One region of the Colwellia asteriadis genome, then DNA from elsewhere that is predicted to be linked to it. Evidence: predicted binding sites of a transcription regulator. Region 1 holds the regulator's gene; the other holds the start of a gene.
The links. The regulator NrdR, encoded in region 1, represses ribonucleotide reductase genes. The targets are predictions, from matches to a motif close to AAACACNANATNTNGTGTTT.
Positions count from the first base shown of each region.

Region 2: the regulator NrdR is predicted to act here: its motif matches at 5,389-5,408, upstream of nrdA (class 1a ribonucleoside-diphosphate reductase subunit alpha).

Region 1 covers NZ_BAAAFA010000001.1:140,542-148,622, reverse strand. The annotation lists gene ABD005_RS00630 (RNA polymerase sigma factor) at 1-280, shown strand, start outside; gene ABD005_RS00625 (hypothetical protein) at 280-924, shown strand; gene glyA (serine hydroxymethyltransferase) at 1,671-2,930, shown strand; gene nrdR (transcriptional regulator NrdR) at 3,078-3,542, shown strand; gene ribD (bifunctional diaminohydroxyphosphoribosylaminopyrimidine deaminase/5-amino-6-(5-phosphoribosylamino)uracil reductase RibD) at 3,820-5,043, shown strand; gene ABD005_RS00605 (riboflavin synthase) at 5,080-5,748, shown strand; gene ribB (3,4-dihydroxy-2-butanone-4-phosphate synthase) at 5,803-6,912, shown strand; gene ABD005_RS00595 (hypothetical protein) at 7,094-8,081, shown strand, end outside.
Region 2 covers NZ_BAAAFA010000007.1:148,380-156,460, forward strand. The annotation lists gene aroA (3-phosphoshikimate 1-carboxyvinyltransferase) at 1-32, opposite strand, end outside; gene serC (3-phosphoserine/phosphohydroxythreonine transaminase) at 34-1,119, opposite strand; gene gyrA (DNA topoisomerase (ATP-hydrolyzing) subunit A) at 1,240-3,969, opposite strand; gene ubiG (bifunctional 2-polyprenyl-6-hydroxyphenol methylase/3-demethylubiquinol 3-O-methyltransferase UbiG) at 4,297-5,028, shown strand; gene nrdA (class 1a ribonucleoside-diphosphate reductase subunit alpha) at 5,593-7,863, shown strand; gene nrdB (class Ia ribonucleoside-diphosphate reductase subunit beta) at 7,954-8,081, shown strand, end outside.

The DNA of each region.
Region 1 (8,081 bases):
AACGATTAAAACCGAGCAAGATCTTAATGATCTTCCAGCCGAGTTTGAAAAAGATCATCACCAACCAACACCTTATCAAGCATTAGATCAAAATCAGCGTCAGCAAAAGCTTGCCAATGCCATTAGGCAGTTAAAGCTAGAGCAACAGCAGGTTATTACCCTAGCGCTTGAGGGCATGAGTTATCAAGAAATAGCTGATGTATTAACCATTACTCCTAATTTAGCTGGTGTACGTTTACAACGTGCTAAAGCCGCTTTAGCACTATTATTGGAGGCTTAATGAATAACGAGCAACCACCAAAAAAACAAAACCAGCACCATAACGACTCACCGCAAACAAATGCTGATGACTTTGATGCTTCAACATCGCCGATGCTAGATGAGCAATGGTTGAGTTTAACGCAAGACTGGCAAGAACAATCATTTGAAAAAACCGATATGAACGCACTGGTTAAGCAAACTAAACGACGTACTTATTGGGCTAAATCTTTATTAGTGCTTGATGTTATTAGTACGCTATTCATCTTTGCTATGTTCGTCTATGGCTACTTTAACGACGTTTGGTCAACAGCAACCCAAGTGTTTTTATTGGGTAGTGGGATTGGTTCAAGTATTTATGTTTATTACGAGTTTAAAATTCGCTTAAATACTTGGCAGAAAAACTGTGGTAGTCCAGAAAAGGCACTTGAAAATGCGATTGCTAGTTGTCAGTCGTCAATTAGTTATATCAAGCTAATCAAGTACAGTTTTTGGGCGATGCTGCCTATTATGAATTATTATTTTTATATTGCTTCGCAAGAGTTTGAGAAATCGCCATGGCCGCCGTTTATCGTTGTCAATTCATTGATTGTTATTATATGGCTTGTCACCCATGTCTTTCATAAAAAACGTTTAAAAGAGCTGTCATTATTGACTAAGCTCTAGTAGCAAGTGTGATTTAGTTGTTAGCCAAAGCTTGCTTAAAATAATTAACCTGAACTCGGTTGAAGAGATATTTAACAAATTGAAATATCAGCAAAAATTACTTTTATGAACCTCTAGCTTGATAGTTTTTCTTCTTTTCATATGATAAGCAAGGTAAATTTCGCGTCAATAGCTGGCCTATTGCAAGTAAATTTAACGAAGAAGTTAGGAAAATTAGCTGCTAGAGAAACATTTATTAAGCCGAGCTCAGGTTAGTTAAGCGCTGTGTATACCCGTTACCATTCAAGCGGCATATTTTAGAGCGCTTGAGTCATTTCAATTCAAGGCGCTTTAAATGCAACGGGTATAAGTATTGATAACTTTGCAGCGCTTTTTTACTCTTGAGAAAAATTCATCTAGTTATTAATATTTTGCACTTTACATGCTAAATTTGAAACAAACGGTTTTAAATTTTGTTTTTTATTATTGTTTTTGTTTTATGTTCGGTGTATCTTGTTTTTGTTAATTTATTGTCTGTTTGCCTTTAAAGGTGAAAGCTTTCAGTGAACTTTTACTCGTTAGTACTTAATAGTTTCAGCTATAAAACAGCGTAAAATGCACTAAAGCTGCCGTGTTTTGTCGTGTACTTTTTGACAAATTTGAGGCAAAATACCGCCACTAATTTTTATATGCTCTAGTTAACTATTGCTTAGCCAATAATAGAGTGTGGTTTACAGCCTTGGGCTGAAATACTTAAGGAAAAAAACATGTTTACACGTGATATGAATATTGCCGATTTTGATCCAGAACTTTATCAAGCAATGACCAATGAAGTTGTGCGTCAAGAAGAGCATATTGAATTAATTGCATCTGAAAACTACTGTAGCCCGCGCGTTCTTGAAGCTCAAGGTTCACAGTTAACTAACAAATATGCTGAAGGTTACCCAGGTAAGCGTTATTACGGTGGTTGTGAGTATGTTGATATTGCTGAACAATTAGCGATTGACCGTGCTAAAGAATTATTCGGTGCCACTTACGCTAACGTACAGCCTCATGCTGGTTCACAAGCCAACGCTGCTGTTTTTCAAGCATTAGTATCTCCAGGTGGTAAAGTGTTAGGTATGAGCTTAGCGCATGGCGGTCACTTAACACACGGTGCAAGTGTAAGCTTTTCAGGTAAATCATACGAAGCCTTTCAATATGGCTTACACCCAGAAACTGGCGATATAGATTACGAAGAGTTAGAACGTCTTGCTCATGAGCACAAACCAGAAATGATCATTGGTGGTTTCTCTGCGTTTTCAGGTGTTGTTGATTGGGCGCGTATGCGTAAAATCGCTGACGCTGTTGGTGCTTACTTCTTCGTAGATATGGCTCACGTTGCTGGTTTAATTGCTGCAGGTTTATACCCTAACCCAGTACCACACGCGCATGTGGTAACCACAACCACACATAAAACATTAGCAGGCCCACGTGGCGGTTTAATTGTTTCTGCGTGTGATGATGAAGCTATTTACAAAAAACTAAACAGTGCTGTTTTCCCTGGTGGTCAAGGTGGCCCATTAATGCACATTATCGCGGCGAAAGCGGTAGCATTTAAAGAAGCATTAGCACCAGAGTTTAAAGCATATCAACAAAATGTTTTAAATAACGCTAAAGCGATGGTTGCCGTATTACAAGAACGTGGTTACAAAGTTGTTTCTAACAGCACTGAAAACCACTTATTGTTACTTGATTTAATCGATAAAGATATTACTGGTAAAGACGCTGATGCCGCGTTAGGTAAAGCTCACATCACAGTAAACAAAAACTCAGTGCCAAATGATCCTCGCTCTCCATTTGTTACTTCAGGTCTTCGTTTAGGTACTCCAGCAATCACACGTCGTGGTTTTGGTATTGAAGAAACTAAAGCATTAACAACATGGATTTGTGACATTCTTGACGACATTAACGATGAAAGCGTAATTACTCGTGTACAAGGTCAAGTTAAAGAGTTGTGTACTAAGTTCCCTGTTTATCAAAAATAATTGAAAGTAACGGATAAATTTTTACTTTTGTAATAGAATGGTCGCCTAGAGCGGCCATTTTTTTGCCTAAAAACCTTGCGTTAAATTTTTGCAAAAGTCGGTAATAATCATCATGGCTGTTGAGCGCTTATTTTATTGAGGTAAACCATGTACTGTCCATTTTGCACTGCAACTGATACCAAAGTGATAGATTCACGCTTAGTTGCTGATGGCCATCAAATACGACGTCGCCGAGAATGCTTAGCTTGTCATGAGCGTTATACAACCTTTGAAACGGCTGAGTTAGTTATGCCGCGTATTATTAAACGTGATGGTAGTCGTGAGCCGTTCAATGAAGATAAAATGCGTAGTGGTTTAGTGCGAGCATTAGAAAAGCGCCCAGTTAGTACCGAGCAGGTTGAGTTATCTATTAATAAGCTAAAATCTCAACTTAGAGCAACCGGTGAGCGTGAAGTAACCAGTGAAATGTTGGGTAAGTTAATTATGGCGCAGCTAAAAGAGCTAGATAAAGTTGCCTATTTACGTTTCGCATCGGTGTACTTATCGTTTGAAGATATTAGTGAGTTTGCAGATGAAATTGCCCGCTTAGGTCGAGAAAAAAAGACTAAATAATTAATAACTAACCTGAACTCGGTTTAAGAAGTATTTAACAAATTGAAATATCAGCAAAAATTATTCTTCAGAATCTCTAGCTTGATAGTTTTGCTTCTTTTCATATGATAAGCAAGGTAAATTTCGCGTCAATAGCTGGCCTATTGCAAGTAAATTTAACGAAGAAGTTAGGAAAAATAGCTGCTAGAGAAACATTTGTTAAGCCGAGCTCAGGTTAACTAACTCATTGATAATAAGTTAGTGTGTTTGACGCCAATTAAACTTAAGAGACAATATTGTGACAGTAGCCCTGGTTACACCAAAACATGAATTTACCTTAGAAGATCATCAATTTATGGCAAGAGCCATAGAATTGGCGAAAAAAGGCCATTACACCGTATCGCCTAATCCTAGGGTAGGTTGTGTGTTAGTAAGTCAAGGTAAAATCATTGGTGAAGGCTATCATCAAAAAGCAGGCGAAGGTCATGCTGAAGTGAACGCCATTCGCGATGCAAAGCAGAAAAACCCGACGTTAATTAAAGGGGCAACCGCCTATGTTACGCTTGAGCCTTGTAGTCATTTTGGTCGTACGCCACCCTGTGCGCAAGGGTTAATTGATGTTGGCGTGAGCAAAGTTATCTCAGCTATGGTTGATCCTAATCCGCAAGTTTCAGGTAACGGTATTGCTATGTTGGCACAAGCGGGAATAGAAACTCAATCTGGTTTATTAGAAGCTGCTGCACGCGCACTTAATGTTGGTTTTATTAAAAAAATGACCACAACTCTGCCTTTCGTACGCTGTAAATTAGCGGCAAGCCTTGATGGCAAAACCGCAATGCACAGCGGTGAAAGTAAGTGGATCACCCAAGGTGCTGCGCGAAAAGATGTACAACGGTTAAGAGCTCAAAGTTGTGCCATTATTACAGGCTGTGACTCTATTATTACCGATAATGCTAAAATGACAGTGCGTTATAGTGAGCTAGGTGAATTACAAAAAAGCTACCCTGAAGATAAACTTCGTCAGCCTTTACGTGTGGTAATCGATAGTCAAAACCGTTTAACACCAGAGCTAGCATTTTTTCAACAGCCGTCCCCGATATTAATCATTAGAACTGAACTTGAAAACTTACGCACTTGGCCTCATTATGTTGAACAGGTACAAGTGACTTCAGTAAAAGAGAGCAATACAGACAACAATACAGACAACAATACGACTAAGGTCGATTTAAAAGCACTACTTGCTTTATTGGCAACGCGTGGTATCAATGATGTTTTACTTGAGTCTGGTGCTAGGCTTGCAGGTGCTTTTTTTGAACAAAACTTAGTCGATGAATTAATTTTATACCAAGCGCCTAAATTGTTAGGTGGTGATGGCAAAAACTTAGTGGAAATGCCAAGTATTACTGAATTAGCAAAAACTAAGCAATTATCGATCAACGAAGTGGTTATGGTTGGTGCAGATATTCGTATTACTGCAAAGGTAAATAGCGCTAATAATACAGCTAGCAATACTCATCATTAATATCGTAACTAATAAATTTAACCTTAGAGAATAACCATGTTTACAGGAATTATCGAAGCCGTTGGCACTATTAAAGCCATCAACATTAACGCACAAGGTGCGCGTATTGACATTGCGACCAATAGTTTAGATATGAGTGATGTTAAACTAGGTGACTCTATTGCCACTAATGGTATTTGTTTAACGGTGGTTGCTTTTCAATCTGCAGCAGAGCAGGGCAGTTTTAGTGCTGACGTGTCGAATGAAACACTTAAGCGCACCGGTTTTGGACATTACCAAGTTGGAAAAGCCGTTAACTTAGAAAAAGCGATGTTAGCAAGTACACGCTTTGGTGGTCATATGGTTTCTGGCCATGTTGACGGTGTTAGCGAAATTTTATCAATAACCAATAACGGTAACAGCTGGGAATACTGGCTCAGTATGCCAAGTGAGCTTAGCCATTATATTGCTGAAAAAGGCTCGGTAACCGTTGATGGTACTAGCTTAACGGTTAATAGTTTGGCTGCAGGTAAATTCCGTTTAACTATTGTGCCGCACACGGTGAAAGAAACGGTTTTTAGTGAGTATAAAATTGGCAGTAAAGTTAACTTAGAAGTTGACCTCATTGCGCGTTACTTAGAGCGTTTGCTCACTAAAGAAGTGACTACTGAGCCTGTTTCAAATATTAGCGAAAGCATGTTGCAAAAAGCCGGGTTTATTAAATAACCTACTTGTACCACTAACTTAATAATCAATTAACTAACGATCATAGAGACAATAATGAACTTAAATACCCCACAAGAAATAATCAATGATATTGCTTTAGGTAAAATGGTTATTTTAATGGACGATGAAGACAGGGAAAATGAAGGCGACTTCATTATGGCTGCTGAAAAGGTAACGCCAGCAGCGATTAACTTTATGGCAACTCATGGTCGTGGTTTGATTTGTATGCCGATGAGCAGAGAAAAATGTGAAACATTAAAGCTGCCATTAATGGTCGATAAAAATGACGCGCAATTTAGTACCAACTTTACCGTATCTATTGAAGCGGCAACAGGTGTTACTACAGGTATTTCTGCTGCCGATAGAGCAACGACAGTGCTTGCGGCAGCCAATGCTAATGCCACACACCTTGATATTGTACAACCAGGTCATATCTTCCCGTTAATTGCTAAAGATGGCGGCGTATTAAATCGCGCAGGCCACACTGAAGCCGGTGTTGATTTAGCGCGTATGGCAGGTTTTGAGTCAGCGGCTGTTATCGTTGAAATCTTAAATGAAGACGGCACTATGGCGCGTCGTAACGACTTAGAAGTTATTGCGCAAAAGCATGATATTAAAATGGGCACAATTGCCGACTTAATTGAATTTAGAAATGCGACAGAAACCACTATTGAGCGTGTTTCACAATGTAAATTACCTACGGCGTTTGGTGAGTTTGACCTAACCGTATTTAAAGATACCATTGATGGACAAGCACACTTTGCGCTAACGAAAGGTGATATTAACCCTGAAGAGCCCACTTTAGTACGCGTTCATTTAGAAAATACCTTTAGAGATTTATTATTCAGCCAGCGTGAAAGCGTAGCAACTTGGCCAATGGCAAGTGCTTTAGAGCGTATAGGTAAAGAAGGTGGCGTTTTAGTATTATTAGGTAAGCATGAATCACCAACTGAGTTAATTAACCTAGTTGAAAAATACGCTAAGATTGATGCTGGTGAAACGGTAAAAGAAATTAATCGTCATGTTGGTTCACGTAATGTTGGTGTTGGCTCGCAAATTCTAGCCAACTTAGGTGTAAGTAAAATGCGCTTGTTAAGCTCACAAACTAAATATCACTCGTTATCTGGTTTTGGTCTTGAAGTGGTTGAATATATTGCCGACTAGCACTTTATTAAAACTTAAATACAAGCTGATAATACTCAGTAATATTAAGTAACCTGAACTCAGGTTAAGTAAATAAAGTTAAATGCCCTGAAATATCAGGGCATTTTTTATTGAAAACTTGCGCATTGCGCGATATCTCTTTAACTTATCCGTTGTTTAAATTTTTATCTTAAGGGTCATTATGAAGTTTCTCTCTAGCTTAACCGCAGTTTTGTTATTACAAAGCGCTAGCACTTATGCTGCTCAAACCACTCCAACATTACAGCCAGGTCTTAGCATTGAAGAGTTACGTTTTAGTGAAGCTGAGCAAGCAATGCCTGTCATTAGCGACTATTACCATTGGCGTAGCTTTGAACAACAATGGTTAAAGCAAGACAATTACGCCAGTGCAAGGCAGTTGGTGGCAGCGTTAGGTGATGATTTATGGCAGTTTAGTAAACGTCAAAACCAACAAGGGGGGTTAAAGGATGATAGACCGCTTTATTGGACACGCTTAGCAATTACTGCGTTTCTTAAGCAAAATCCGCTTGATATTTCATTGCATGAAAATAAAGCGCTAGTTGAACAGCTTGAAGTGAGTTCACGTGGTCAAGATGACTTAGCTTTCACTCAACAAACTGAGAAGCGTATTTTATTAACCGGCTTTGACCCGTTTTTATTGGACAAAAACATCAGTCAAAGTAATCCATCAGGCTTAACCGCATTAATGCTTGATGGTAAGGTAATTGAGTATAAAGGTGTTAAAGCTGAAATTAATACGGTAATGATACCGGTGCGCTTTGAAGATTTTGACCAAGGTGAAATAGAAGACTTATTAGCGCCTTTTTATGCACTGGGTAGTGTTGATATGATCGCAACTATTTCTATGGGGCGCAGTGATTTTGACTTGGAGCATTTTCCTGCATTAAGACGCAGCTCAAGTGCGCCAGATAATCTTAATGTTTATAACGGCGGCAGTAAAACCATGCCAGTGGTACCAAAGCTGTTAAAAACTGAGTTATCTAATAAAGAGTTTGTTCAATATAGCTTACCTTATCAAGCAATGATGAAAGCTAAAGGACCTTACAAAATTAATGATAACCGAACTATTACGGTATTAGGTCAAGCAGTTGACGGTAAGGCGCTATCAGAAGAAGACAATAAAACTTTTGCTGCTAATTCACTGAAAG
Region 2 (8,081 bases), on a different contig from region 1:
TTATTGATTGGGTTTAATGTTAGTTGCTCCACCTTATCTATTCCTCTTTTCAAACTGTTGCATAAACTCGACTAATGCTTGTACGCCTTCAATTGGCATTGCATTATAAATACTGGCACGCATGCCTCCGACGATTCTGTGACCTTTTAGTGCGGTTAACCCTGTTTGCTCAGCTTCTTGTAAAAATTGCTCATTAAGCGATTCATCAGTTAACCAAAATGGCACATTCATTTTACTGCGATATTGCTCAGTAATGTTATTGGTATAAAAATCACTACCATCTATCGCCTTATATAACAATTCAGCTTTAGCTTTATTCACTTTTTCTATCGTTTTTACACCGCCGTAGGCTTTAAGCCACTTAAAGACTAAACCAGCCAGGTACCATGCATATGTAGGTGGCGTGTTATACATAGAATCATTATCAGCCGTCGTTTTATAATTCATAATACAAGGCGTTGCATGTTGTGCATTACCCAATAAGTCGTCTCGAACAATCACGATAGTTAAGCCCGAAGGGCCTATATTTTTCTGCGCACCAGCATAGATAAGACCAAATTTACTAACATCTATTTCATGCGATAAAATTGTTGATGACATATCAGCAACAATTGGCACACCATTAGTGTTAGGTAGTTCGTTAATTTCAATGCCATTAACGGTTTCATTAGGACAGTAGTGTACATACGCAGCATCTTGCGTTAATGGCCACTCTTTTACGGGTAAAACAGTAATATTGCCATCAACTTCTTTAGTTATATCAACCGTATTGATATTGCCAAAGTTTTTCGCTTCCGCCGCTGCTGATTTTGACCATGATCCTGAAACAATATAGTCTGCCACTTTACCTACAGGTAATAAATTTAAAGGTACAGCAGAGAATTGACCTCGACCGCCACCATGACAAAAAAGTACTTTATAATTATCAGGTATTGACATTAACGCGCGTAAATCGGCTTCAGCCGTTTCAGCCATTTTGATATAAATGCTGCTACGATGGCTTAGCTCCATTACCGAACTACCTGTATTTTGCCAATTAATAAATTCTTGTTGTGCTGTTGCCATAACTTCTGCGGGCAACATGGCAGGTCCCGCACAAAAATTAAAAACCTTTGACATTTCAATTTCCTAATTAAAAATTTAAACAACGGCGTGAGGTAATACCTCAACGCTAAATCCCCTAAAAATGCACATTAAAAAAGGCGGTTATTAGCCGCCCTTGTTAATGTTCTGCGACAACTATTCGTTATTGTTGTCTTCTGCTTTTGTTTCTGTATCCTGCTGTGCATTATGCTCAGCAGAGTTTCTTTCTACAGGAACATCAGCTTGTTCACCGTCAGTAACCTCAGCATCTAAAGCCTCGTCAATATCATCAGGCGCTTCAATTTCATCAATACGTTGTAAGGCAACAACATGTTCATCGTCAGCAGTGCGTATCATGCGAACACCTTGGGTATTACGACCGATAACACTTACTTCATTAACACGAGTACGAACTAATGTTCCGTTATCAGTAATAAGCATTATTTCATCAAGATCTTCAACTTGAACCGCGCCAACAACTTTACCGTTACGCTCGCTTACCTTAATTGATACCACACCTTTTGTTGCACGACTCTTCGCTGGATACTCAGCTAAATCTGTACGCTTACCAAAACCATTTTCAGTAATGGTTAAAATTGCACCGTCATTTTTAGGTACAATTAATGAAACAACTTTTTGGTTGCCTTCAAGCTTCATACCGCGAACACCAGTACCAGTACGGCCAATAGGTTTTAATGCCCAGCGCTGCTCACCTGTTTCAGGGTCAATCTTAATTTCACCTGTTTCGCTATCACGTACTTTTTCGTTAAAGCGAACCACTTTACCCTCATCAGAGAACAACATAATGTCGTTATTACCGTCGGTAATATCGACACCAATTAACGTATCGTCATCACGTAAGTTAAGCGCAATAATGCCGTTAGCACGTTGATTAGAGTACGCATCTAAACGTGTTTTCTTCACTGTACCTGAAGCCGTTGCCATCACAATATATTTATCTTCAGCATATTCACGTACTGGTAAAATAGCAGTAATACGTTCGTCAGCTTCTAATGGTAAAATATTTACAATCGGTCGACCACGAGCTGTTCTACTTGCTAACGGTAATTGGAAAACCTTCAACCAGTATAATTTACCGCGATCTGAGAAACATAAAATTGTGTCGTGAGTATTGGCAATTAATAAACGCTCGATGAAGTCTTCTTCTTTCATCTTAGTTGCTGCTTTACCTTTACCACCGCGACGCTGCGCTTGATAATCACTTAACACTTGATATTTTACATAACCTTCATGGGATAAAGTTACTACAACATCTTCTTCACAAATTAAATCTTCTAACGATAAATCATGTGAAGCATTGGTAATTTCTGTACGACGTTCATCACCAAACTCATCACGAATGGCAATAAGCTCTTCACAAATAACTTCCATTAAGCGTGCTGGTGTTGCCAATATATGCATTAATTCAGCAATAAGATCTAATAACGCTTTATATTCGCTAAGAATTTTTTCATGTTCCATGCCTGACAGTTTGTATAACTGTAAGTCTACAATTGCCTTGGCCTGCTCAGCTGTTAAGTAATATAAACCGTCTCTAATACCATATTCTGGCTCTAACCATTCAGGTCGAGCTGCATCATTACCAGCGGCACTTAACATTTCAGCAACATTGCCTAATTGCCAACCTTGCGCAATAAGCTTTTCTTCTGATTCTTTACGGTTACTTGAGCTCTTAATTAATTCAATAATTGGATCAATATTCGCTAAAGCAATCGATAAACCTTCTAAGATATGAGCACGCTCACGTGCTTTTCTTAATTCGAAGATAGTACGACGAGTAACCACTTCACGACGGTGTAAAACAAACGCCTCTAACATTTCTTTTAGATTAAATATTTTTGGCTGGCCATTAGTTAATGCCACCATATTTAAGCCAAATGAAACTTGCATTTGTGTAAGTTTATACAGGTTATTTAAAACAACCTCTCCTACTTCACCGCGTTTCACTTCAATAACCATACGCATACCGTCTTTATCAGACTCGTCACGTAATGCTGAAATACCTTCAAGGCGTTTTTCTTTAACAAGATCAGCCATTTTTTCAATTAGGCGAGCTTTGTTTACTTGATAAGGTAATTCATGAACAATAATGGTTTCTTTACCTGAAGTTTCATTAACTTCAATTTCTGCGCGGGCACGAATTTTTATTTTACCACGACCCGTACGGTAAGCTTCTTCGATACCAGCACGACCACTGATAATACCTGAGGTTGGAAAATCAGGACCTGGAATGTGCTCTAATAATTCTTCGAAAGTGATATCACTATTTTCAATTAACGCTAAACAGCCATTAATGACTTCGGTTAAATTGTGCGGTGGAATATTGGTAGCCATACCAACAGCAATACCGGAAGTACCATTAACAAGTAAATTAGGTATACGTGTTGGCATAACCGCAGGAATAAATTCTGTGCCATCATAGTTAGGTACAAAATCCACCGTCTCTTTATCTAAATCAGCTAAAATTGAGTGAGCAATTTTAGCCATTCTAATTTCGGTATAACGCATTGCCGCAGCGCTATCACCATCGACAGAGCCAAAGTTACCTTGGCCATCAACCAACATATATCTTAAGGAGAAAGGTTGAGCCATGCGAACAATGGTATCATAAACAGCGGTATCGCCATGAGGATGGTATTTACCAATAACATCACCAACAACACGTGCTGATTTTTTATAAGCTTTATTCCAGTCGTTGCCTAAAACATCCATGGCAAAAAGTACACGACGATGTACAGGCTTTAGCCCATCACGAACATCAGGCAAAGCACGCCCAACAATTACGCTCATCGCATAGTCTAAATAAGAGGTTTTCAGTTCATCTTCAATATTAACTGGAACTATTTGTTTGGCCAGATCGGTCATAAATCGATGGTATCCCTTAACTAAATTCTTTCGTTTAAAAGTATCTTTATTATTAATAAAGCGTTATTTAAACAATATTTTAAATATTTTTTATTGTTATATTAATTATTGCTATATAAACAGATTAAAAAAGTAATCAACGCGGCATGTTAGCATAGAATTGGTTAATGCCATACTGCTTTTATTCTATGGTTTTTATCGCTGTTGTAAACCTTTTTTAAAGTGAATATAAAAGCATCAATCTATGAGTTATCTTGATCTATTTGCTTTGTTTAAAAAGTAGTTTCGTTTAGACTTAAGATAAATTATCTTAATACTTTTTCCATCATGACTGAAACTACTCCGCACTTAAATGTAAATCACGAAGAAATAGCAAAATTTGAAAAAGTCGCCAGCCAATGGTGGGATGTAAATGGCGACTTTAAGCCCTTACATCAAATTAACCCGTTAAGAGTGCAATTTATTAATCAACATATCGCTGAAGTATCTACTAACGGCTTATTTGATAAAACAGCCATCGATGTCGGTTGCGGTGGCGGGATCTTAACAGAGTCTCTTGCTAAACTTGGCGCTAATGTAACGGGAATAGATATGGGGGCCGAGCCGCTTAATGTTGCAAAACTTCATGCGTTAGAAGCAGGCTTATCAATTGACTACCAAAAAATAACAGCCGAAGAAAAAGCACAACAAAGCCCACAAAGTTATGATGTTGTCACCTGTATGGAGATGCTTGAACATGTTCCAGACCCAGCCTCGATAATAAATGCTTGTGCTGCTTTAGTTAAACCCGGTGGTTTAGTTTTTTTCTCGACGCTTAATAAAAGCATTAAAGCTTACCTACTTGCTATTGTGGCCGCAGAAAAGCTATTCAAATTAGTACCTGATGGTACCCATGACCACGATAAGTTTATTCGACCTTCTCAATTAATAACTTGGGCAGAGTCATTTGAATTACAATGTATAGATGCCGCAGGTATTCATTACAATCCCATAACTCAAAACCATAAGCTAATACCGTCTTTAGATGTGAACTATATATTGTGTTGTAAAAAGCTTTAATCGCTTACTACATAAAAATAAAATGCGATAGACAGTGAAATTATATAAATGTTCTATTTACAGGCAACTTGTCTAAACAATAACCGCCTATCGCAATAAATTATATTAGATTGAATTATAAGACTATTTTATTTTTCAATTGAATAATTGCAATTCAAGATAAAAATATTTTTTTGCAAATAAAAGTAATAATTTTTTTAAAAATAATCGTTGCTTTTACTAAATAACTAAATCAAATTGCGGTACTAGGTTAGTTAACACTAACACGGTTTTTAACAGCAAAAACCTATGTCAAAATCAACAGTTTTTATCTCTTGCAAAAACAGCCAAACCTCATTATCTTGTGTTTGTAATTATAAAAAACCCTAGATATTGTGCATTCTCTGCTCAGCTGTTATTTTGTACTCCTCTTCTCATGCGTGATTTTTCAAGCATGATTTATAAGGACAACGCGTAGGTTTTTTTATTCGGGAGCTGCTAACGATAAGTTGTTCACTTCAACATTCATCTTACTAGCTAAAACAACTTGGCAGATAATAACAATAATCGCTTTACAGGTACTTCATGACAAATAAAATTTTTGTAACCAAACGCAATGGCGAAAAAGAGCCTATTGACCTAGAAAAAATTCACCGTGTTATTGCTTGGGCAGCTGAAGGACTTGAACAAGTTTCAGTATCACAAGTTGAATTAAAATCACACATTCAGTTTTACGACGGTATAAAAACCGAAGATATTCATGAAACTATTATTAAAGCTGCTGCTGATTTAATTTCTGAAGAGTCTCCAGATTACCAATATTTATCTGCCCGATTAGCCGTTTTCCACCTTCGTAAAAAAGCCTACGGTCAGTTTGAGCCGCCAAAGCTTTACGACCATGTGGTGAACTTGGTTGAACTAGGGAAATATGATGCTCACTTACTGAATGATTATAACCAAGCTGACTTTGAAAAAATGGAAGCCTTTTTAGATCATAGTCGTGATCTGACTTTTAGTTATGCTGCCGTAAAACAGCTAGAAGGTAAGTATTTAGTACAAAACCGTGTAAATGGCAAAATATATGAAAGCGCACAGTTTTTATATCTACTGGTTTCTGCTTGTTTATTTGCAAAGTACCCAGCAGAAAAAAGATTAACTTACGTTGAAAACTTTTATCACGCAATATCACAATTTAAAATATCATTACCTACGCCAATTATGGCGGGTGTAAGAACCCCTACTCGTCAATTTTCATCTTGTGTGCTTATTGAATGTGGTGATAGCTTAGATTCAATTAATGCCACATCAAGCGCTATTGTTAAGTATGTTTCTCAACGTGCTGGTATTGGTGTAAACGCAGGTAGAATTCGCGCGTTGGGTAGTTCTATTCGTAATGGTGAAGCTTTCCATACTGGCTGTATTCCATTTTACAAATTATTCCAAACTGCCGTGAAAAGTTGCTCTCAAGGTGGTGTTCGTGGTGGAGCAGCAACGTTATTTTACCCGTTATGGCATTTAGAAGTTGAAAGTTTACTGGTACTTAAAAACAACCGCGGAGTTGAAGAAAACCGTGTTCGCCATTTAGATTATGGTGTTCAGTTTAACAAACTGATGTATCAACGTTTAATTCAAGGCGGCTCGATTACCCTTTTCAGCCCAAGTGATGTACCTGGTTTATATGACGCGTTTTTCGAAGATCAAGATAAGTTTGAAGCATTATATGTTCAATATGAAAATGACGACTCTATTCGTAAAAAGCGTATTAAAGCCATAGAGCTATTCACTCTTTTTGCACAAGAACGTGCAAGTACAGGCCGTATTTATTTACAAAACGTAGATCACTGTAATACGCATAGCCCATTTGAGCCAACTAAAGCCGCTATTCGTCAAAGTAATTTATGTTTAGAAATTGCTCTGCCGACTAAGCCAATGAATGACATTAATGATGCAGAAGGTGAAATCGCCCTATGTACATTGTCAGCCTTTAATTTAGGCGCTATTGACTCTCTTGATGAGCTAGAAGGTTTAGCTGACTTAGCTGTTAGAGCACTTGATTGTTTACTTGACTATCAAGACTACCCTATTGCAGCAGCACAAAGCGCGAGCATGGCACGTAGAACTTTAGGTATAGGTGTTATTAACTACGCCTATTACTTAGCTAAAAATGGTCTTTATTACTCAAATGGTAGTGCCAACAACTTAACTCACCGAACTTTTGAAGCGATTCAATATTACTTACTTAAAGCAAGTAATGAATTAGCTAAAGAGCAAGGTCCTTGCCCTAAGTTTGATGAAACACGTTTATCTCAAGGTATTTTACCTATTGATACTTATAAACGTAGCATTGACACTATTACTGGTGAGCCACTTCATCTTGATTGGGAAACGTTGCGAGAGAGCATTAAAAAATACGGTGTACGTAACTCAACGGTATCAGCATTAATGCCATCAGAAACCTCATCACAAATATCTAATGCTACCAATGGTATTGAGCCACCACGCGGGCTTATTAGCATTAAAGCAAGTAAAGATGGTGTCCTGAAACAAGTTGTTCCTGAATACGAAAAGTTAAAAGATAACTACGAATTACTGTGGAACATTCCGAACAATCAGGGCTACATAGAGCTTATTGGTATTATGCAAAAGTTTGTCGATCAAACTATTTCTGCTAACACTAATTACGATCCTTCAAAATTTGAAGGAGGAAAAGTCCCTGTTAAACAAATACTACAAGACATTTTAACCGCTTATAAATTTGGTGTAAAAACCATGTATTATCATAACACTCGAGACGGTGCGAATGATGACGTAGAAGCTGAAGATGATGACTGTGCTGGCGGCGCTTGTAAGATATAGCAAGCTAATTACTTTATACTAATAAAAATAAGGCCTAACCTAATCGTTAGGCCTTAGTGACTACAACTGTAGTACCGCAAGGAATGAAAAATGACGTATACAACGTTTAATCAAACACCCAATAACGCCCTACTTGAGCCAATGTTTCTTGGTAATAGTGTCAATGTATCTCGCTATGATCAACAACGTTATAGTGCTTTTGAAAAGTTAATAGAGAA